DNA from 2 places in the Janthinobacterium salmonicoloratum genome. Region 1 is predicted to be linked to the other one. Evidence: predicted binding sites of a transcription regulator. Region 1 holds the regulator's gene; the other holds the start of a gene.
The links. The regulator sigma-54, encoded in region 1, starts transcription at its own class of promoters, with help from an activator protein. The targets are predictions, from matches to a motif close to TGGCANGNAANCTGCTTT.

Region 2: a site for sigma-54 is predicted at 2,601-2,618, ahead of urtA (urea ABC transporter substrate-binding protein). Genes of this name have one in related genera too.

The regions. Positions count from the first base shown of each region.
Region 1 covers NZ_JBNYXV010000002.1:190,410-201,487, forward strand. Annotated here, with positions in the region: gene rapZ (RNase adapter RapZ) at 1-660, shown strand, start outside; gene ACQ4WY_RS14025 (enoyl-CoA hydratase/isomerase family protein) at 661-1,746, opposite strand; gene hpf (ribosome hibernation-promoting factor, HPF/YfiA family) at 2,021-2,380, opposite strand; gene ACQ4WY_RS14035 (RNA polymerase factor sigma-54) at 2,450-3,928, opposite strand; gene lptB (LPS export ABC transporter ATP-binding protein) at 3,933-4,688, opposite strand; gene lptA (lipopolysaccharide transport periplasmic protein LptA) at 4,688-5,281, opposite strand; gene lptC (LPS export ABC transporter periplasmic protein LptC) at 5,307-5,918, opposite strand; gene ACQ4WY_RS14055 (KdsC family phosphatase) at 5,961-6,494, opposite strand; gene ACQ4WY_RS14060 (KpsF/GutQ family sugar-phosphate isomerase) at 6,494-7,528, opposite strand; gene ACQ4WY_RS14065 (cation:proton antiporter domain-containing protein) at 7,613-9,592, shown strand; gene ACQ4WY_RS14070 (GGDEF domain-containing protein) at 9,593-10,753, opposite strand; gene ACQ4WY_RS14075 (MOSC domain-containing protein) at 10,788-11,078, opposite strand, start outside.
Region 2 covers NZ_JBNYXV010000001.1:1,068,061-1,074,400, forward strand. Annotated here, with positions in the region: gene urtB (urea ABC transporter permease subunit UrtB) at 1-1,227, opposite strand, end outside; gene urtA (urea ABC transporter substrate-binding protein) at 1,295-2,548, opposite strand; gene ACQ4WY_RS04900 (DUF4349 domain-containing protein) at 2,749-3,537, opposite strand; gene ACQ4WY_RS04905 (transglutaminase-like domain-containing protein) at 3,554-4,153, opposite strand; gene ACQ4WY_RS04910 (DUF2760 domain-containing protein) at 4,410-4,997, shown strand; gene ACQ4WY_RS04915 (Hsp70 family protein) at 4,994-6,340, shown strand, end outside.

The DNA of each region.
Region 1 (11,078 bases):
CACAATGTGGCCCTGTTGCGCGACCAGGGGCACGACGTCAAGGTCATGTTTTTGACGGCCACCACGCATTCGCTGGTGGCGCGCTTCTCGGAAACGCGGCGCAGCCATCCGCTGTCGCATGAATTGCGTCCGAACCAGAATCCGGCCAGTCGCCGCACCCTGATCGAATGCATTTCGGAAGAACGCGAACGCCTGTCGGCCATCGAGCAACTGGGCCATGTGATCGACACGTCGGAACTGAGCGCCAATAAATTGCGCGCGTGGATCAAGGATATCGTCGCCTCCGAACGCGCGCCGCTGACCCTGTTCTTCGAATCGTTCGCCTTCAAGCTGGGCGTGCCGCTGGACGCCGATTTCGTCTTCGACGTGCGGGCCTTGCCGAATCCCTATTACGACCTGGCGCTGCGCCCCCTCGACGGCCGCGACGCGCCCGTGATCGCCTTCCTCGATGCGCAGCCGAGCGCGCTGGAACTGCTGGCCGACATCCGCGCCTTCATCGAAAAATGGTTGCCGTCATTCAAGTCCGATAACCGCAGCTACCTGACGGTGGCCCTGGGTTGCACGGGTGGCCAGCACCGCTCCGTGTACATGGCGGAACGGCTGGCGCAATACTTCGGCCCGAATGAACGGGTCGTACTACGCCACCGCGAGCGCTCCTAGTTAATCCAGGTGGCGTAGCGGATGCGCTTGCGCCGGCCAGACGGGGGCAAAGAAGCCCGCCACCATGGTCGCGTCGACCTCGTCCAGGCTGGCAGGGTTCCAGCGCGGCGCATTGTCCTTGTCGACCACCAGCGCGCGCACGCCTTCGAGCACTTCGCCATGTTCGAAGTTGTGGCGCACCACGCTGCGCTCCATGCGCAGGCAATCGGCCACGCCCAGGTGGGCGCCCCGCTGCAGCAATTCCAGGGTCACCGACATCATCAGCGGCGAACGCAGGCGCATGGCCGCCAGGGCCTTGCCGGCGAACGGGCTGTCGTCCTGCGCCAGCGAGGCCATGATGGCGGCCACGGACCCGGCGCCGAAATGGCGGTCCAGCGCCGCGCGCGCCGTGGCCAGGGCAGATACGCCCGCCTCGGCCTGAAACGGTGCCGCCAGCGCCTTGATGGCCACCGGTAAGGCCTCGCCCGGCGTCGATTCGAACAGGGCCAGCAGCGCCCCCATCTGCGCCTCGGGCAGGTAGACATCGGCCAGTCCCGTGTACAGGGCATCGGCCGCGTTGATCGTCAAGCCCGTCAAGCCCAGGTATAGGCCCAGCTGACCGGCCAGGCGGGACAGGAAGTAACTGCCGCCCACGTCGGGAAACAGGCCGATATTGACTTCCGGCATGGCCATGCGCGTGCGGCCCGTGACGATGCGCAGACGGTTGCCAGGCCCGGCTTGGGCCACACCCATGCCGCCGCCCATCACCACGCCATCCATCACGGCAATATACGGTTTCGGATAGAAATGAATTACATGGTTGAGCGCATATTCTTCCGTAAAGAAATCTTCCAGCAAGGCGCTGCCGCCTTGCGGCGTGGCCAGGCCCGCATCGTAAAAGAAGCGGATGTCGCCGCCGGCGCACAGGGCTTTTTCACTGCTGGAGCGGATCACGACGGCGTCCACCTGCGGATCGTCGCGCCAGGCCAGCAGGGCCGCGCTCAGGGCGCGCACCATCTCCAGCGACAGGGAATTCAAGGCTTTCGGACGGTCGAGCACGATGTGCCCGGTGCGGTTGCGGATGGAGGTCTCGACGAAGTCGCTCATGGCAGGCAGGAAAGAAGTGAAAGTGCAAACATTCTAGCGCCTGCGCGGGGAACATTGCGTTCCCATTGTGCTGCCCGACAAAGGCGGCAGGCGCAAAAAAGGGCGCAGTGAGCGCCCTTAGTTGATCACAACCGGTTCAAAGTCGCAGGCCGTAGAACACGTGGAAAAACCGTAGCGAGCAGATGTGAGTTGTGGCTGAGAAGCGGAGCTGTGCGTATGCACAGTGAGCATCGGAGGCCGCAAATCGCGACGCGCAGTAGGTTTTTTGGTGTTCTTAGGCGGCGGCGAATTCTTCGTCCGAATTGTCTGGCAGATGCTTGATCGCCTCTTTACCGTGCCCTTGCACTTTGGTTTTGTACTTCATCACTTGCCTATCGAGCTTGTCGATCAGGCTATCAATTGCGGCATACAAGTCTTGCGCCAGGCTTTCCACATAGACAGTTTTTCCACTCAGACGCAGGTTGACTTCGGCCTTTTGACGTTTTTCTTTCTCTTTGAGGTTATCCACGGTCAGAATCACGGCGATATCGATGACTTGATCAAAATGCCGTTTCACGCGCTCCAGCTTCGTTTGTACGTATTCACGGATGGCTGGTGTCACTTCGAGATGATGTCCGCTGATGGTGAGATTCATACACACTCCTAAAGATGATCGGGTTCGTGCGGTCCATCGTATCCGGCCCGCAGAGGAACCGAAAAAAACTTACAAACACTTACGCAGACTCACTGGCGGAATTTTCAACGCTTCCCGGTACTTGGCAACAGTACGTCGCGCAATCACCATGCCTTGTTCCCCCAGCATGTCCGCAATCTTACTGTCGGATAAAGGATTTTTAGGGTCTTCTGCTCCTGTCAGTTGCACGATCAATGCCCGTATCGCCGTCGATGACGCTTCGCCCCCCGCTTCGGTGGCGACGTGGCTACCAAAAAAATATTTCAACTCGAACATGCCGTGCGGGGTCAGCATGTACTTTTGAGTTGTTACCCGCGAGATAGTACTCTCGTGTAAACCCAGTGTATCAGCTATTTCACGGAGCACAAGGGGGCGCATGGCAACGGCCCCATGCGAGAAAAAGTTCTTTTGTCTTTCTACTATCGCCTGCGCCACGCGCAGAATCGTGTCGAAACGCTGGCGCATATTTTTGATCAGCCACTTGGCTTCCTGCAACTGCGCGCCCATGGCGCCCTCGCCCTTGCCCTGCTTGAGCAGGTTGGCGTACATGGCGTTGACGCGCAGGCGCGGCATGACATCGTTGTTCAGGGTGACTTGCCAGCCATTGCGCGCGCGCTTGACGACGACGTCGGGCACCACGTAATCGGACACGTCCGAAGCGAACACGGCACCCGGATGCGGATTGCACTGGCGAATCACCGTCTGCGCCTCGCGCAAGTCTTCATCGTCGCAATCGAGGGCTTTTTTCAGCTTGTTGAAATCGCGCTGGGCAAACCAGGCCAGGTGCTTTTCCACGATGACGAGGGCCATGCGCCGCGTCACCATGGCGATATGCGGCAAGCGCTTGATTTGCAGGGCCAGGCATTCGGACGCATTGCGCGCGCCCACGCCGGGCGGATCGAAACTTTGCAGCAGCGACAAGGCCGTGCGCATCTCGTCGGCATCGATTTCCAGCTCTTCCGGTAGGCGCGCCAGGATGTCGTCGAGCGACTCTTCCAGGTAGCCATTATCGTCGAGCGCGTCGATGATCAGCTCGACCAGCGCGCGGTCACGCAATTCGAGCACCGTCACGCGCATCTGCTCCATCAGGTGCTCGCGCAGGGTGCAGTGGTGGGCTTCGAGTTGCGGGCGCGAATCTTCGTCGTCGGGCGCCTTGCCCCGGCTCGCCTCGCTCCAGTCGCTGTCGCCGCCCTCCGCGGCGGCCGGGCTCTCGCCCGCCTCGCCGTCAAAGGTTTCCGCTTCGGCCGGCGCTGCGGGCACCTCCTGGCCTGGCGGCTGGGGCGGCGCTTCGGCCGGCGCGGCCGTGGAACTCAAGGCCCCGTCGGACAGCAGACGCAGCGAACGGTCGAGCGGATCGTCGAGACGCTCGAGCAAGGGATTGTCCGTCAGCAATTGCTCTAGCTCCTGGTGCAATTCCAGGGTAGACAATTGCAATAGGCGTATCGATTGCTGCAACTGCGGCGTCAGTGCCAGATGCTGCGAAGTGCGCAGCTGCAATGATTGTTTCATTGGCTCACATGCGGAAGTGTTCGCCCAGATAGACCCGGCGTACCGACTCGTTCGCGATGATGTCGTCGGGGCGTCCCGACGCCAGTACCGAGCCCTGGTTGATGATGTAGGCACGGTCGCAAATACCCAGCGTCTCGCGCACATTATGATCGGTGATCAGCACGCCGATATTGCGCTCCTTCAAAAAGCGCACGATGCGCTGGATCTCGATCACGGCGATCGGATCGACGCCGGCGAACGGTTCGTCCAGCAGCACGAAACGGGGATCGGTGGCCAGCGCGCGGGCGATTTCCACGCGGCGGCGCTCGCCGCCCGACAGGGACAGCGCCTGGTTCTCGCGCAGCTTTTCAATCTGCAAGTCGGCCAGCAATTTATCCAGGCGCTCCTCGATCTCGGCTTTCTTCAGCGGTCGGCCTTCGACGGTCTGGATTTCCAGCACGGCGCGGATATTGTCTTCCACCGTCAGCTTGCGGAACACGGACGCTTCCTGCGGCAGGTAGGACAGGCCCATCTGCGCCCGGCGGTGGATCGGCAGGCTGGAGATATCCACACCGCTGATATCGATGCTGCCGCCGTCCGACGGCACCAGGCCGACGATCATGTAGAACGAGGTGGTCTTGCCGGCGCCGTTCGGGCCCAGCAAACCCACCACTTCGCCGCATTCGACTTGCAGCGAGACATCATGCACGACTTGCCGCTTGCCATAGGTTTTTTGCAGCCCGCGAACGATCAGGGTGCTGCCGCAACGTGTATTGTCCATTATTTCTTTCCTGGCGCAGGCGTGGCCGGCGCTTTCTCCGCCGCTGGCGCCTTGGTCTTCGGCTGGATCACCATGCGCACGCTGCCGCCATCCGGGGTGCTGGTGCCGCTGTTGGAATTTTCCATCGCAAACTCTTCCTTGCGGCTGTCATACGAGATGAAGGCGCCATTGGCCACGTCGGTCACTTTCGTGCCTTCCAGGCGCGTCAGCTTGGCCCTGGAAAACATTTTCACCACTTCCGTCTTGTTGTCGTATTCCACGCGCTCCGCTTCGCCTTCGACCCACAGGTCGCCTGCGCCATCACGCTTCTGACGAAAGGTGGCCAGCTTGCCGGGATCGGCCCAGAAGGTAATGAACTGGTAGCCTTGCGGGTCTTCCGTGATCAGGGCCCGGCCCGCCTTCATGGTCAGGGTACCCTTGACCAGCACGACGTCGCCCGTCAAGGTACGCACTTGCTTGACGTCATCGACGTGGCCGCTACGTGCAGTGATGACGGCCTCCTTCTCGGAATCGGCCTTCTCGGCATGCGCCACGCCCATCACGCCCAACGAGCAAACGGTCGAGAATAGTGTCAACAGCAAGATGTTCTTCATAGTATGGTTTCCTTGTTTCATTCTGTCATTTTGCCGCAGCGGCCGGGCGCGGTTTCGGCGGGAGTACCATGCGCAGCGCATTCTGCACTTCCACCACGCCGGTGGCGTTATTGGCCTTCATGCCGATGCCATTGATGCGCGAGGCGCCCGTCAGGATATCGACAGGCACGTCCGTTTCCATTCTTTCCTCGTCCGGGAACACCGTCAGCGCTTCCGTCTTGACCGTCAGGTTCTGCGCCTTCGGGCTGGCCACGCGGTCGATCACGACCTTGCGGTGCAGTTGCAGCCGGGTATTGTCCTGGTCGATATGCGCCAGTTCCGCATTCATGTTCATCGGCGGCATGCCGGGCGTGAGCTTGCGCACGAAGGGCAGGTCGATATCGGACGAATCGTCCAGCGGATAATGCGTGAGCTTGGTGCCCGACACGATATAGCTGGGCTTACCCGTCAAATCCATGCGCACCAGGCTGAAATTGGTGATGAAATAGTCGGGCTCATCCAGATGCTTGCTGGCCGTGATGTCCAGGCTATTCTTGTTCATCACCTCGAGCAGCCAAAAGCTGCCCAGCGCGACAACAACCGCGCCCAGCACGGTAAAAATCATGCGCCAGCGATGGGCGCCTCCTGGCTTACGCATAGGGCTTCACTCTTTCAAAGGTCACTGGCGAGGCGGCGCGCCTCACTCCAGGAACGGCGCCATGACGCGCGCATAGTTGTCCTGGGCGCGCAGCAGGAATTCGCAGATCTCGCGCACCGCGCCGCGGCCGCCGCCGGCCTGCGTCACATGGTGCGCCAGCCCCTGCACTTCCGGACGCCCGCCCGGCACGCTGACGGCAAAGCCCACGCGTTTCAGGATGGGCGCATCGATGACGTCGTCGCCGATATAGCCGCATTGCTCTTCCGTCAAGCCCGTCAGGGCCAGCAGTTCGCGAAACGGCGTCAGCTTGTCATGGCCGCCCTGGTGCACATGGGTAATGCCCAGGTCTTGCGCGCGGCGCGCCGTGATGGCCGAGCGGCGCGCGCTGATGATGGCCGTCTGCACGCCCGATTCCTGCAGCAGCTTGATGCCCAGGCCATCATACACATTAAACGTTTTCATCATCTCGCCGTCCGGGCCGAAATGCAGGCTGCCGTCGGTGAGCACGCCATCGACGTCAAAGATCATCAGTTTGACCTTGGCCGCGCGCGCCAGGTTGTCCGCTACGCTATCCATCAGATCACCTTCGCTTGCGTCAGATCATGGATATGCAGTGCGCCCACCAGCTTGCCGTCGGCATCGACGACCAGCATCTGGTTGATGCGGAACTGCTCCATCACGGCCACGGCGTCCACGGCCAGGCGTTCGGGCGCGATGCTGCGCGGCTGCGCATGCATGACGTCGCGGATCGCCACTTGCGTGAAATCCTGCACGCGCTCGAACATGCGGCGCAAGTCGCCATCCGTAAACACGCCCACGGGGCGGTTGTCCGCGTCGACGACGGCCGTCATGCCCATGCCCTTCTTCGTCATTTCTTCCAGCGCCTGCAGCAAGGAAGCCTGCACGGGCACTTTCGGTACACGTTCGCCGCTGCGCATGACGTCATGCACGTGGGTGAGCAGGCGGCGGCCCAGGGCACCGCCCGGGTGCGAGCGGGCGAAATCTTCTTCCTTGAAGCCACGCAAATCGAGCAAGGCCACGGCGATCGCGTCGCCCAGGGCCAGGGTAACGGTGGTGCTGGCCGTCGGCGCCAGATTCAGCGGACAGGCTTCTTTCTCAACAGAAATATCCAGGTGCACGTCGGCCAGCTGGGCCAGGCTGGAGTTCGGTTTACCCGTCATGGAAATGAGCACGCCGCCCATGCGCTTGACGACGGGCATGATGGCCATCAGTTCCGACGATTCGCCTGAGTACGATATGGCAATAAAAGCATCGTCCGAGGTGACCATGCCCAGGTCGCCATGGGCCGCTTCGGCCGGATGCACGAACAGGGCCGGCGTGCCGGTAGAAGCGAGGGTGGCGGCAATCTTGCGCGCGATATGGCCAGACTTGCCGATGCCCGAGACGACGACACGCCCCTTGCATTGCAACAACATCGCCACGGCGCGGCCCACGCTGTCATCCGTGGCCAGGCGCGCGTGCAGCGCATTGATGGCGTCGGACTCGATCTGCAAGGTGGTACGGGCCAGCGCGACAGCGCGCTCGGTCGTCGCTTGCATGTCAATTCGATCAAAAGCTTTCAGCATTGTTTTTTCATGGGTTACACTCATGCCCAAAGTATAAACGAATTAGGAAAGCAAAAAACTTGCCAGTCACAACAAACAACGATTTCCATTGACCGTACCGGGCAACCCATGTTTTCCTCGCTTGAACTGACCCTGATGTTACTCGGCAGCGCCGTGCTGGGCGTGGTCGCTTTCAGAATGTTGCATTTGCCGCCCATGCTGGGCTACCTGGCCGTTGGCATCGTTATCGGCCCCCACGCGCTGGGCCTGGCAGCGGAAAACGAGGCCAGCCACACCCTGGCCGAGTTCGGCGTCGTCTTCCTGATGTTTTCCATCGGGCTCGAATTTTCTCTTCCCAAATTCCTCGCCATGCGGCGCATCGTCTTCGGCCTTGGCATGGCGCAGGTGGTCACCACCATCATCGCCACCGTCGTCTTCGGCTGGTTCGTCGGGCGCTACCTGTCCGCCTACATCCACCTGAGCTGGCAAGCCGCGTTCGCCCTGGGCGGCGCGCTGGCCATGTCGTCGACGGCCATCGTGTCCAAAATGCTCACGGAACGGCTGGAACTCGAAAGCGAACACGGCCGCAAGATCATCGGCATCCTGCTGTTCCAGGACTTGGCCGTCGTGCCCCTGCTGATCCTGATTCCCGCCCTCACGCGCGATTCCGACAACCTGGCCGAAACCCTGGCTTGGGCCGGCGGCAAGGCGCTGGTCGTGCTGATCTTGCTGCTGTTCATCGGCCAGAAACTGGTGCGCGGCTGGCTGACCATCGTCGCCAAGCGCCGCTCGCAAGAATTGTTCATGCTCAACCTGCTCCTGATCACCCTGGGCGCGGCCTGGATCACGGAACGGGCCGGGCTGTCGCTGGCCCTGGGCGCGTTTGTTGCCGGCATGCTCATTTCCGAAACGGAATTCAAGCACCAGGTGGAAGAGGATATCAAGCCCTTCCGCGACGTGCTGCTGGGCCTGTTCTTCATCACCGTCGGCATGCTGCTCAATATTCGCGTCGTGCTCGACAACTGGTGGCTCGTCCTGCTGCTGCTGTGCGGCCCCGTGCTGCTGAAATTCGCCCTGATCGCGGGCCTGGCCCGGCTGTTCGGGTCCAGCAACGGCGTGGCCTTGCGCACGGGACTGGGACTGGCGCAGGCGGGCGAGTTCGGCTTCGTGCTGCTGAACCTGGCTGGCGGCATCAAGCTGATGGATCCGTTCGTCGTGCAGGTGGTGCTGGCATCGATGGTGCTGTCGATGCTGGCGGCGCCCTTCCTCATCGCCAAGTCGGACGCCATCGTCATGAAACTGGCGGCCAACGACTGGATGATGCAATCCCTGGCGCTCACCAAGATCGCCACGCGCACCATGGCCTCGCAGAAACACGTGCTGATCGCCGGTTTCGGGCGCAGCGGGCAAAGCCTGGCCACCCTGCTGGCGGAAGAAAAAATCGATTACCACGCGCTGGACCTGGACCCGGAACGGGTGCAGGAAGCGCAACTGGCCGGCGCCCACGTCTCGTATGGCGACGCGGGCCGGCGCGAAAGCCTGGTGGCGGCCGGCATCTACCGGGCCAGCGCCGTGGTGATCACGTATGCCAACACGCCCTCGGCACTGAAGTTATTGCATTTACTTAAAGAAATGGCGCCGACCTTGCCCGTCATCGTGCGCAGCTACGACGATACCGACCTCGACCAGTTGAAGAAGGCGGGTGCGGCCGAAGTGGTGCCGGAATTGATGGAAGGCAGCCTGATGCTCGCTTCGCACGCGCTGATCATGATGGGCGTGCCCCTGCGCCGCGTGGTGCACCGGGTGCAGGCGGCGCGCGAAGAGCGCTATGCGTCCTTGCGCGGCTATTTCCACGGTTCCAGCGATACAGGCGACGATGCCGAGCTGGAACGCCTGCATACGGTCACCGTCAGCGAGGGCGCGCTCTGCGTGGGCTTGCCCTTGAGCACGATCGACGTGGCTGCCTGCGGCGCGTTTGTTACGGCCATCCGCCGCGGCCGCGGCCGCCTCGATGTCACCCCCGAGACGCAGCTGGCCAGCGGCGACGTGGTGGTACTGCGCGGCACGGCCGACGCCGTGGCCAAAGCCGAAACCTTGCTGTTGAAATAATTATTCGACCTGCGCCTGCCAGCTGATGACCTTGTTGCGGCCATCGGCCTTGGCCTGGTACAGGGCCTGGTCGGCGTGCGCCACCAGTTGCTGCGCCACCGTTTCGATCGGTAGCAGGGCCGCGCCCGCTTCCAGGCTGGCCACGCCGATCGATACACTGACCCACGCCTGCGCGCTGCCCGGCAAGTCAAACATGGTGCCGGCGATGCTGGCGCGGATGCGTTCGGCAACGAACGTCGCACTGTCGAGGTCGGCGTCGATCAGCAGCACGACGAATTCCTCGCCGCCGAAGCGTCCCAGCGCATCGGAGCGGCGCAACTCCGTGCGAATGCGGGTGGCCACTTCGCGCAGCACTTCATCACCGCCCTGGTGGCCATAGGTGTCATTGACCAGCTTGAAATGGTCGATGTCGATATACATGCATGAAATACAATAATTCTGGCGCCGCGCGCGGGCGATTTCTTCCAGCAGGCGGCGGTCGATATAGCGGCGGTTGTAGACGCCCGTCAGGGAATCGGTCAAACCGATGTATTTCAGCATTTCATTGCTGATCACGTTTTCCAGGCAAATGGCGATGATGGAAGCCATGTGCTTGATGAAATCCGTGCCCAGCGCGGGCGTAAAGCGCGTCACGTCGCTGCTGGCCAGGTTCAGGCTGCCAATCAGGCGCTTGTTGCGCAACAAGGGCACCAGCGCCACGCTGCGCAGGGGAACGTTGATCTGCGGAAAACGCGGGCCATGCACGGCCGCATCGAAGGCACCCAGCAGCGGTAACGGCGGCAAGGCCGCTTCGCCCTCGGCCACAGGCTTTGGTGCGGCAAAACCCAGCTCCGCCACAGCATGCACGAACAGCAACTGCGGAAAGGCGCTGAAATCGACGCCAAGCTTTTCCATCACCAGCACGATATCGTCATCCTCGTCGAGCAGGCTCAGGGTGACGCCGTCGAGGTCGGAAATCACGGGCAGGGTGCGGAAGATGGTGCCGATCAGTTCGGGAAACGTGGACGCGCCGACGATTTCCAGGTCGAACGCCTGGTGGCGGCACATGATGTCGTGGTTGCGCTCGACCTGTTCCAGCAGGAAAGCCATGCGCGCGCGCAAGGCCTGGTTTTCGGCTTCGAGGCTGGCAATGCGCGGGTCCGGCGGTATTGCTTGATTCATAGAAACCTTAAACCCTTCTGTACGGGCGCCATGCTTAAAATGCCAGTTCGAAACCGATATCCTGCCCCACCACGATACGCTCATCGCCGCCTTCGGTGACGATGGCGTTCATGCCGAAGCAGATGGCGCCGTCGAGCTCGGGCTTGGCGCGATAGCCATGCATGACGTCGAGCGGGTCCGGTCCGGGCACGCCCGTGGCCTGATCCACCGACGGGATCGGGCAGCGCGAGCACGGCTTGACGGGTTTTAACACGGTGGCGCCAAATTGCAGGAATGCCGCATAGTCTTCCTCGAAGGCGCCGATGTCGCCGATAACGAGGTTGGG
Region 2 (6,340 bases), on a different contig from region 1:
CGTGACGGCCCGCACGAACAGACCCAGGCGCGTCTTGTTCAAAATTAACCACACGGCCACGACGACGACGATGGCAAAGGCAATGATGGCCAGGCGGTTGTACGGCAGCACGAGGCCGCCCAGTACGGTCACGCCGCCCGACATCCAGGCCGGATTGGCCACTTCCACGTTTTGCGCGCCGAAGATCGTACGCACCGCCTGCATGAGGATCAGGCTGATGCCCCAGGTAGCCAGCAGGGTTTCCAGCGGCCGGCCATACAGCCAGCGGATCACGGTGCGTTCCAGCGCCACGCCCACCAGTCCGGCAACAAGAAAGGCGGCCGGTAGCGCGGCCAGCAGGTAGGCATCCTGCATGCCGGGCAGGTAGCTGCGGAAAAACAGCTGGCACAGATACGTCGTGTAGGCGCCTATCATCAGCAATTCGCCGTGCGCCATATTGATGATGCCCATCAAGCCGAAGGTGATGGCCAGCCCCAGCGCGGCCAGCAACAGCACGCTGCCCAGGGAAATGCCGTAGAACACATTGCCGGCAAATTCCATGCGCGCCACTCTGCCCTTGATCTGGCGCATGGTCTCGATGGCGGCCAGTTGCACGGCTTCATCGGGCTCGCCTTCCTTTTCCAGCATGGCTTGCAGCACGGGCAGCAGGCGCGCATCGCTGCTGCCGGCCAGCGCCTGCACGGCGGCCTTGCGCGTGGCTGCATCGGGCGCATGCAGGTTGGCGCTGGCGATCAACACCTGCAATATCTGCTGGATGTCGGCATCACGCTCCTGCGCCAGCGCCTTGCGGATCAAAGGGATTTGCGCGGGATCGACGGATTGCTGCAGCGCCTGCGCAGCGGCCAGGCGCGTGGCCCGCTCGGGCGCCAGCAGTTTCAACCCCGACAAGGCGCCCGCCACGGCCGAGCGCAAGCGGTTGTTGACCATCACGCCATCGATGCCGTCCGGCAGCGGCACGCTCTTGCCGCTTGCCGGATCGTAAGCCTGTTCGCCGTCGACGATGTAGACCTGGCCGTCGGGAGTCGCGTATAACGCGTCGTCCTGCAAGGCTTGCAGCACGCGGGCGGCCTCGGGCGTGGCCAGGGCGGCGATCTGCGCGACGGCGGCGACCCTTGTATCGGGGTCGTCGCCGGATAGCGGTTTCAGCAGCTCAGGAGGGATGGTAGCCTGCGCCATGGATGACAGGCACAGGCAGGCGAAGACCAGCAGCGATGTGAATAGCCTCATTGATATCCCGGAAAAGCGTTGATGGTCAGCACCACCGGACGCATGCCCGATGGCGCCAGCGTTGCTTTTACAGCTTTTGCTTGCCCTCATTGCCCTTGATAAACGGGCTCCATGGCTGGGCGCGGATCGGTTCCTTGGTTTTCCACACGACATTGAATTGCCCATCCGCCTTGATCTCGCCGATCATCACGGGCTTGTGCAAGTGGTGATTCGTCGGGTCCATGGTCAGGGTAAAGCCGGACGGCGCCTTGACGCTCTGGCCGGCCATGGCGGCGATCACCTTGTCCGTGTCCGTCGATTTCGCCTTTTCCACGGCTTGCGCCCACATGTGGATGCCGACATAGGTCGCTTCCATCGGGTCGTTCGTCACGACCGAACCCGCGTTCGGCAACTTTTGCGCCACGGCATACGTTTTCCACTGCTTGATGAAGGCCGTGTTGACGGGATTCTTGACGGATTCAAAATAATTCCACGCCGCCAGATGACCGAGCAAGGGCTTGGTATCGATGCCGCGCAGCTCTTCCTCGCCCACGGAAAACGCGACGACGGGCACATCCGTGGCTTTCAAGCCCGCATTGCCTAGTTCCTTGTAGAACGGCACGTTGGAATCGCCATTGATGGTGGAAATGACGGCCGTCTTGCCGCCGGTGGAAAACTTCTTGATGTTGGCGACGATGGTTTGATAATCGGCATGGCCGAACGGCGTGTAGACCTCGCTGATATCGCTATCCTTGACGCCTTTGCTTTTCAGGAAGGCGCGCAGTATCTTGTTGGTGGTGCGCGGATACACGTAATCCGTGCCCAGCAGCACGAAGCGCTTGGCCCCGCCGCCATCCTTGCTCATCAGGTATTCCACGGCGGGTATCGCCTGCTGGTTCGGCGCGGCGCCCGTATAAAACACATTCTTTTCCAGCTCCTCGCCCTCGTATTGCACCGGGTAAAACAGCAGGCTGTTGAGTTCCTTGAACACCGGCAAAACCGACTTGCGCGACACGGACGTCCAGCAGCCAAACACGACGGCAACCTTGTCCTGCGCCACCAGCTGGCGCGCTTTTTCCGCGAACAAAGGCCAGTTCGACGCGGGATCGACGACGACGGCTTCCAGCTTCTTGCCCAGTACGCCGCCCTTGGCATTGATCTCGGCGATCGTCATCAGCGCCACGTCTTTCAGCGACGTTTCGGAAATGGCCATGGTGCCCGACAGGGAGTGCAAAATGCCCACCTTGATCGTGTCGGCGGCCAAGGCTGCCTGCATGTAAGTGGACGTGGCCAGGGCCAGTGCGCCGGCGGCGGCCGCTTTCAGGATGATACGTCGTGACATGGGGACTCCTGTGATGGGTTCGTGGGGGTCGAGCTGGGCATACGATGTTGTTAAAGCAGAATGCATGCCAGCGCCAGCAGGCGTCCGCCATGGTGCACGCGGCCAGCGCCGCACGAAAAAAAACCTGGCTGCACAAGGACTGTGCAGCCAGGTTTCAAATTGCCGTAAAACGGTGCGCCGAAGAAGTTAATCCATACGAATCAATCCTTGCGCGGCGCTCCGCGCAGGCGGCGCCAGCCCTTGCGGCCCAGCGGGAACAGCAGCACGAAAGCGATCAGCCACGGCAGGATGTACGCCATGGCCGTGATGGCGTTGGCCACGCCTTCCGACAGGTTTTCCGTGAAATTGCCCAGCGCGCGCTTGACGGGCCGCCAGAACGATTGCCTGCCTTCGGCGCTGATGACCACGTTCAGCAAGTCCGTATCGATGCGCTGCATCAACAGCGCATTGGCCGCTGTCGCCTGCTCCAGTTCCACTTGGACGGTCGCCAGCTCCTTGGTCACCTTGATCAGGGCGTCGACGTTCGTGCCTGAGCGCTTTTCCAGGTCCTGTAGCTGGGCTTGGTATTGCTTGAGCATTTCCAGGCGTTTCTTGCTGTCGAGCACAGGACGGCCCAGGTCTTCCACCTTGGTGCCCTGGCTGGTAACGTCGCCTCCGGCCGCGACCAGCGCGACGAGTTTCTTGATGCCGGCCGGTTTGGCGCGCATGCTGATGCGCGCATGCACGTAGCGGCCGCCGTCGACGCTGGAATCGAGCAGCAAACAGCCGTTTTCCGTATCGGCCTTGCAGGCAGCGACCACTTTTTCATACAGCGGCCGCACTTGCGCCTCGTGCGTATCAACGCTGACATTATGTTCATAGGCAAGGAATTCGCTGCCCTTTTCCTTGCCATCGAGGCGCGCGGCGCTCGATTGCCCGCCGCTCTCGCCCTTGCCGCCGCAACCGGCCAGCAGCAACAGGCCCATCAGACCAATATAGATTTTTTTCATGATTTCTTTCTTTGGATTATTTGCTAAGCGGAAGCATCTCGACATCGGGCAGATGCGCCGCCACGTCCTGCACGGTCGCATAGCCGGTCAGCGCAGCCAGCACCTGCGGCAATGGCGCCGGCCAGATTTCAGGCAAGTCACGCTCCTCGGGCGCCAGCACGGGAAAGGCCAGTTGCTCACGCGGCGGCGTGAAGGCGGCCGCGACGCCGGGCTTGTTGCCGCGCGCATCGATGCGGTACCAGCCAAACTCTTGCAGATACACGGCGTTCAAGCCATGCAGGCAAAATGGCGGCCCCACTTCGCCGACAGCCAGGCGCTGATAGCACAGGCCGGCAGGAATGCCGTTGGCGCGCAGCAGCGCGGCCAGCAAATGGCTCTTCGCATAGCAATAGCCCGTGCCATGCTGCAAGACGTCGGAAGCGCGGCAGGTAACGGGATTGCGCTGGTAATCCCAGCTGTGGGCGACCTCGTCGCGCACGAAGGCAAAGCAGCGGGCCGCGATGGCGGCGTCGCCCACCGCGCCTGCCGCCAGCTCGGCCGCCCTGGCGCGCACGGCCGGATGGTCGCTGTCGATATACAGGCTGCTGGCTAGATAGGGGGAAAAGTCGGTAGACATGGCATAAAGGCAATGCGAAAAGATAATGCGCGATTTTAGTCGAAGCGGCACACAATCGAGCGTTTCCTTGCGCAGGAACAAAGAAAATCCACGCTGCAAGCTCGTTGCGCGGGGGCCGGCGACTTTGGCGGCAGCCCGGTAGCTGGTATCATGCGGGCAAACGCCTGCCGGCCCCATTGGGCCGGCGCATGCAACACCTTGCGAAGCGGTTCCGCGCCGCCGACGCCTCCCCTACAGATCAGAGAAGCGAGTTCCTATGAGCACACCATCGTCCCACCCATCGTTCTGGCGCAGAGTCCCGCTGGCTTTCGGCGCCTTCTTCAGCACCCTGTCGAACGCCGCCTATGCGGCCCGCGTGGAAAAACTGTCCTTGCCCGAGGCTGCGCCCGTCGCTCCCGTGGCGCCTGCTCCGGCGCCCGCTCCCGTGCCGACGCCGGCCGCCGCCCCCGTCATTTTGAAAGAAGCCACACCGGACGCGGCCCTGCAATTGCTGGCCCTGCTGCAGCGCGAAGCGCGATTGATCGACTTCACCCAGGAAAACCTGGGCAGCCATGCCGATGCCGACATCGGCGCGGCCGCCCGCGTGGTGCACGAAGGCTGCGCCAAGGTCATGCGCGAATACTTCACCATCGAAGCCGTGCGCCAGGAAGCCGAGGGCAGCCGCATCGTGCTGCAGGAAGGCTTTGACAGCGCCCAGGTACGCCTGACGGGCAACGTCGTCGGCTCGGCGCCGTTCACGGGCACCCTCAGCCACCGCGGCTGGCGCGCCTCCAGCGTGCGCCTGCCGAAACTGAGCGAGCAGCACGACGCCGCCATCCTGGCACCGGCCGAGGTGGAACTATGAGCGACGCGATCAACTCAAGCCCGCGCTACGCCATCGGCATCGACCTGGGCACCACCCACAGCGCCCTGTCGTATGTGAACCTGGTCGAAAGCGATGGCGAAAAGTCCAGCCACGGCGTACTGAAAGTGCCGCAACTGTCGGCGCCGGGCACGGTAGAAGAATTGTCGCTGCTACCATCGTTCGTGTATCTGCCGCACGCCGATGAAGTGGCGGCGGGCGACCTGGCCCTGCCCTGGGTCACCGAGGAAGCGGAAGCGCCATTCGTCGTCGGCGAAATGGCCCGCAGCCGCGGCGCCACCACGCCCATCCGTTTGGTTTCCAGCGCAAAAAGCTGGCTGTGCCACCCGGGCGTGGACCGCCGCGCGGCGATTTTGCCGAACGACGCGCCGGCGGAAGTCGCGCGCATCTCGCCGATCACGGCCGCCACGCGCTACCTGACGCACTTGCGCCAGGCCTGGGACAACGCCCACCCGCAAGCGCCGTTCGCGCAGCAGGAAATCACCGTGACGATTCCCGCCTCCTTCGACCCGGCCGCGCGCGAGCTGACGATGGAAGCGGCGCAGGCGGCCGGCTACGCCTCGCTGACCCTGCTGGAAGAGCCGCAAGCGGCCCTGTACAGCTGGATACAGACCAGCGAAGGGCGCTGGCGCAAGGAAGTCAAGCCGGGCGACATCATCCTGGTCGTCGACGTGGGCGGCGGCACCAGCGACTTTTCGCTGATCGCCGTGCTCGAACGCGACGGCGTGCTGGAACCGCACCGCGTGGCCGTCGGCGAACATATCCTGCTGGGCGGCGACAATATGGACCTGGCGCTGGCCCACCTGGTGGCCCGTAAACTGGCGGCCAACGGCACCCAGCTCGACGCCTGGCAAATGCGCGCGCTCACTTACGGCTGCCGCAGCGCCAAGGAAAGCCTGCTGGCCGACAGCGGCCTGGAAACGGCGCCCATCGTCGTGCCAAGCCGCGGCTCGAAACTGATCGGCGGCTCCATCCGCACGGAACTGACGCGCGCGGAAGTGTCCACCTTCATCCTCGACGGCTTCTTCCCGCAGGTGGAAGCGTCGAGCCGCCCCGCCGTGCGCACGCGTGCCGGCCTGACGCAACTGGGCTTGCCGTATGCGCAGGACGCGGCCATCACGCGCCACCTGGCCGCGTTCCTGGGCCGCCAGGTGGCGGCAACGGCCGAACTGGAAGGCTTTGCGGGCCGCCAATCGGATGACGCCAGCTTTTTGCATCCTACGGCCGTGCTGTTCAACGGCGGCGTCTTCAAGTCGGATTTGCTGGTGCAGCGCATCATGGCCACCGTCAACGACTGGCTGTACCTGGAAGGCGCGGAACCGGCG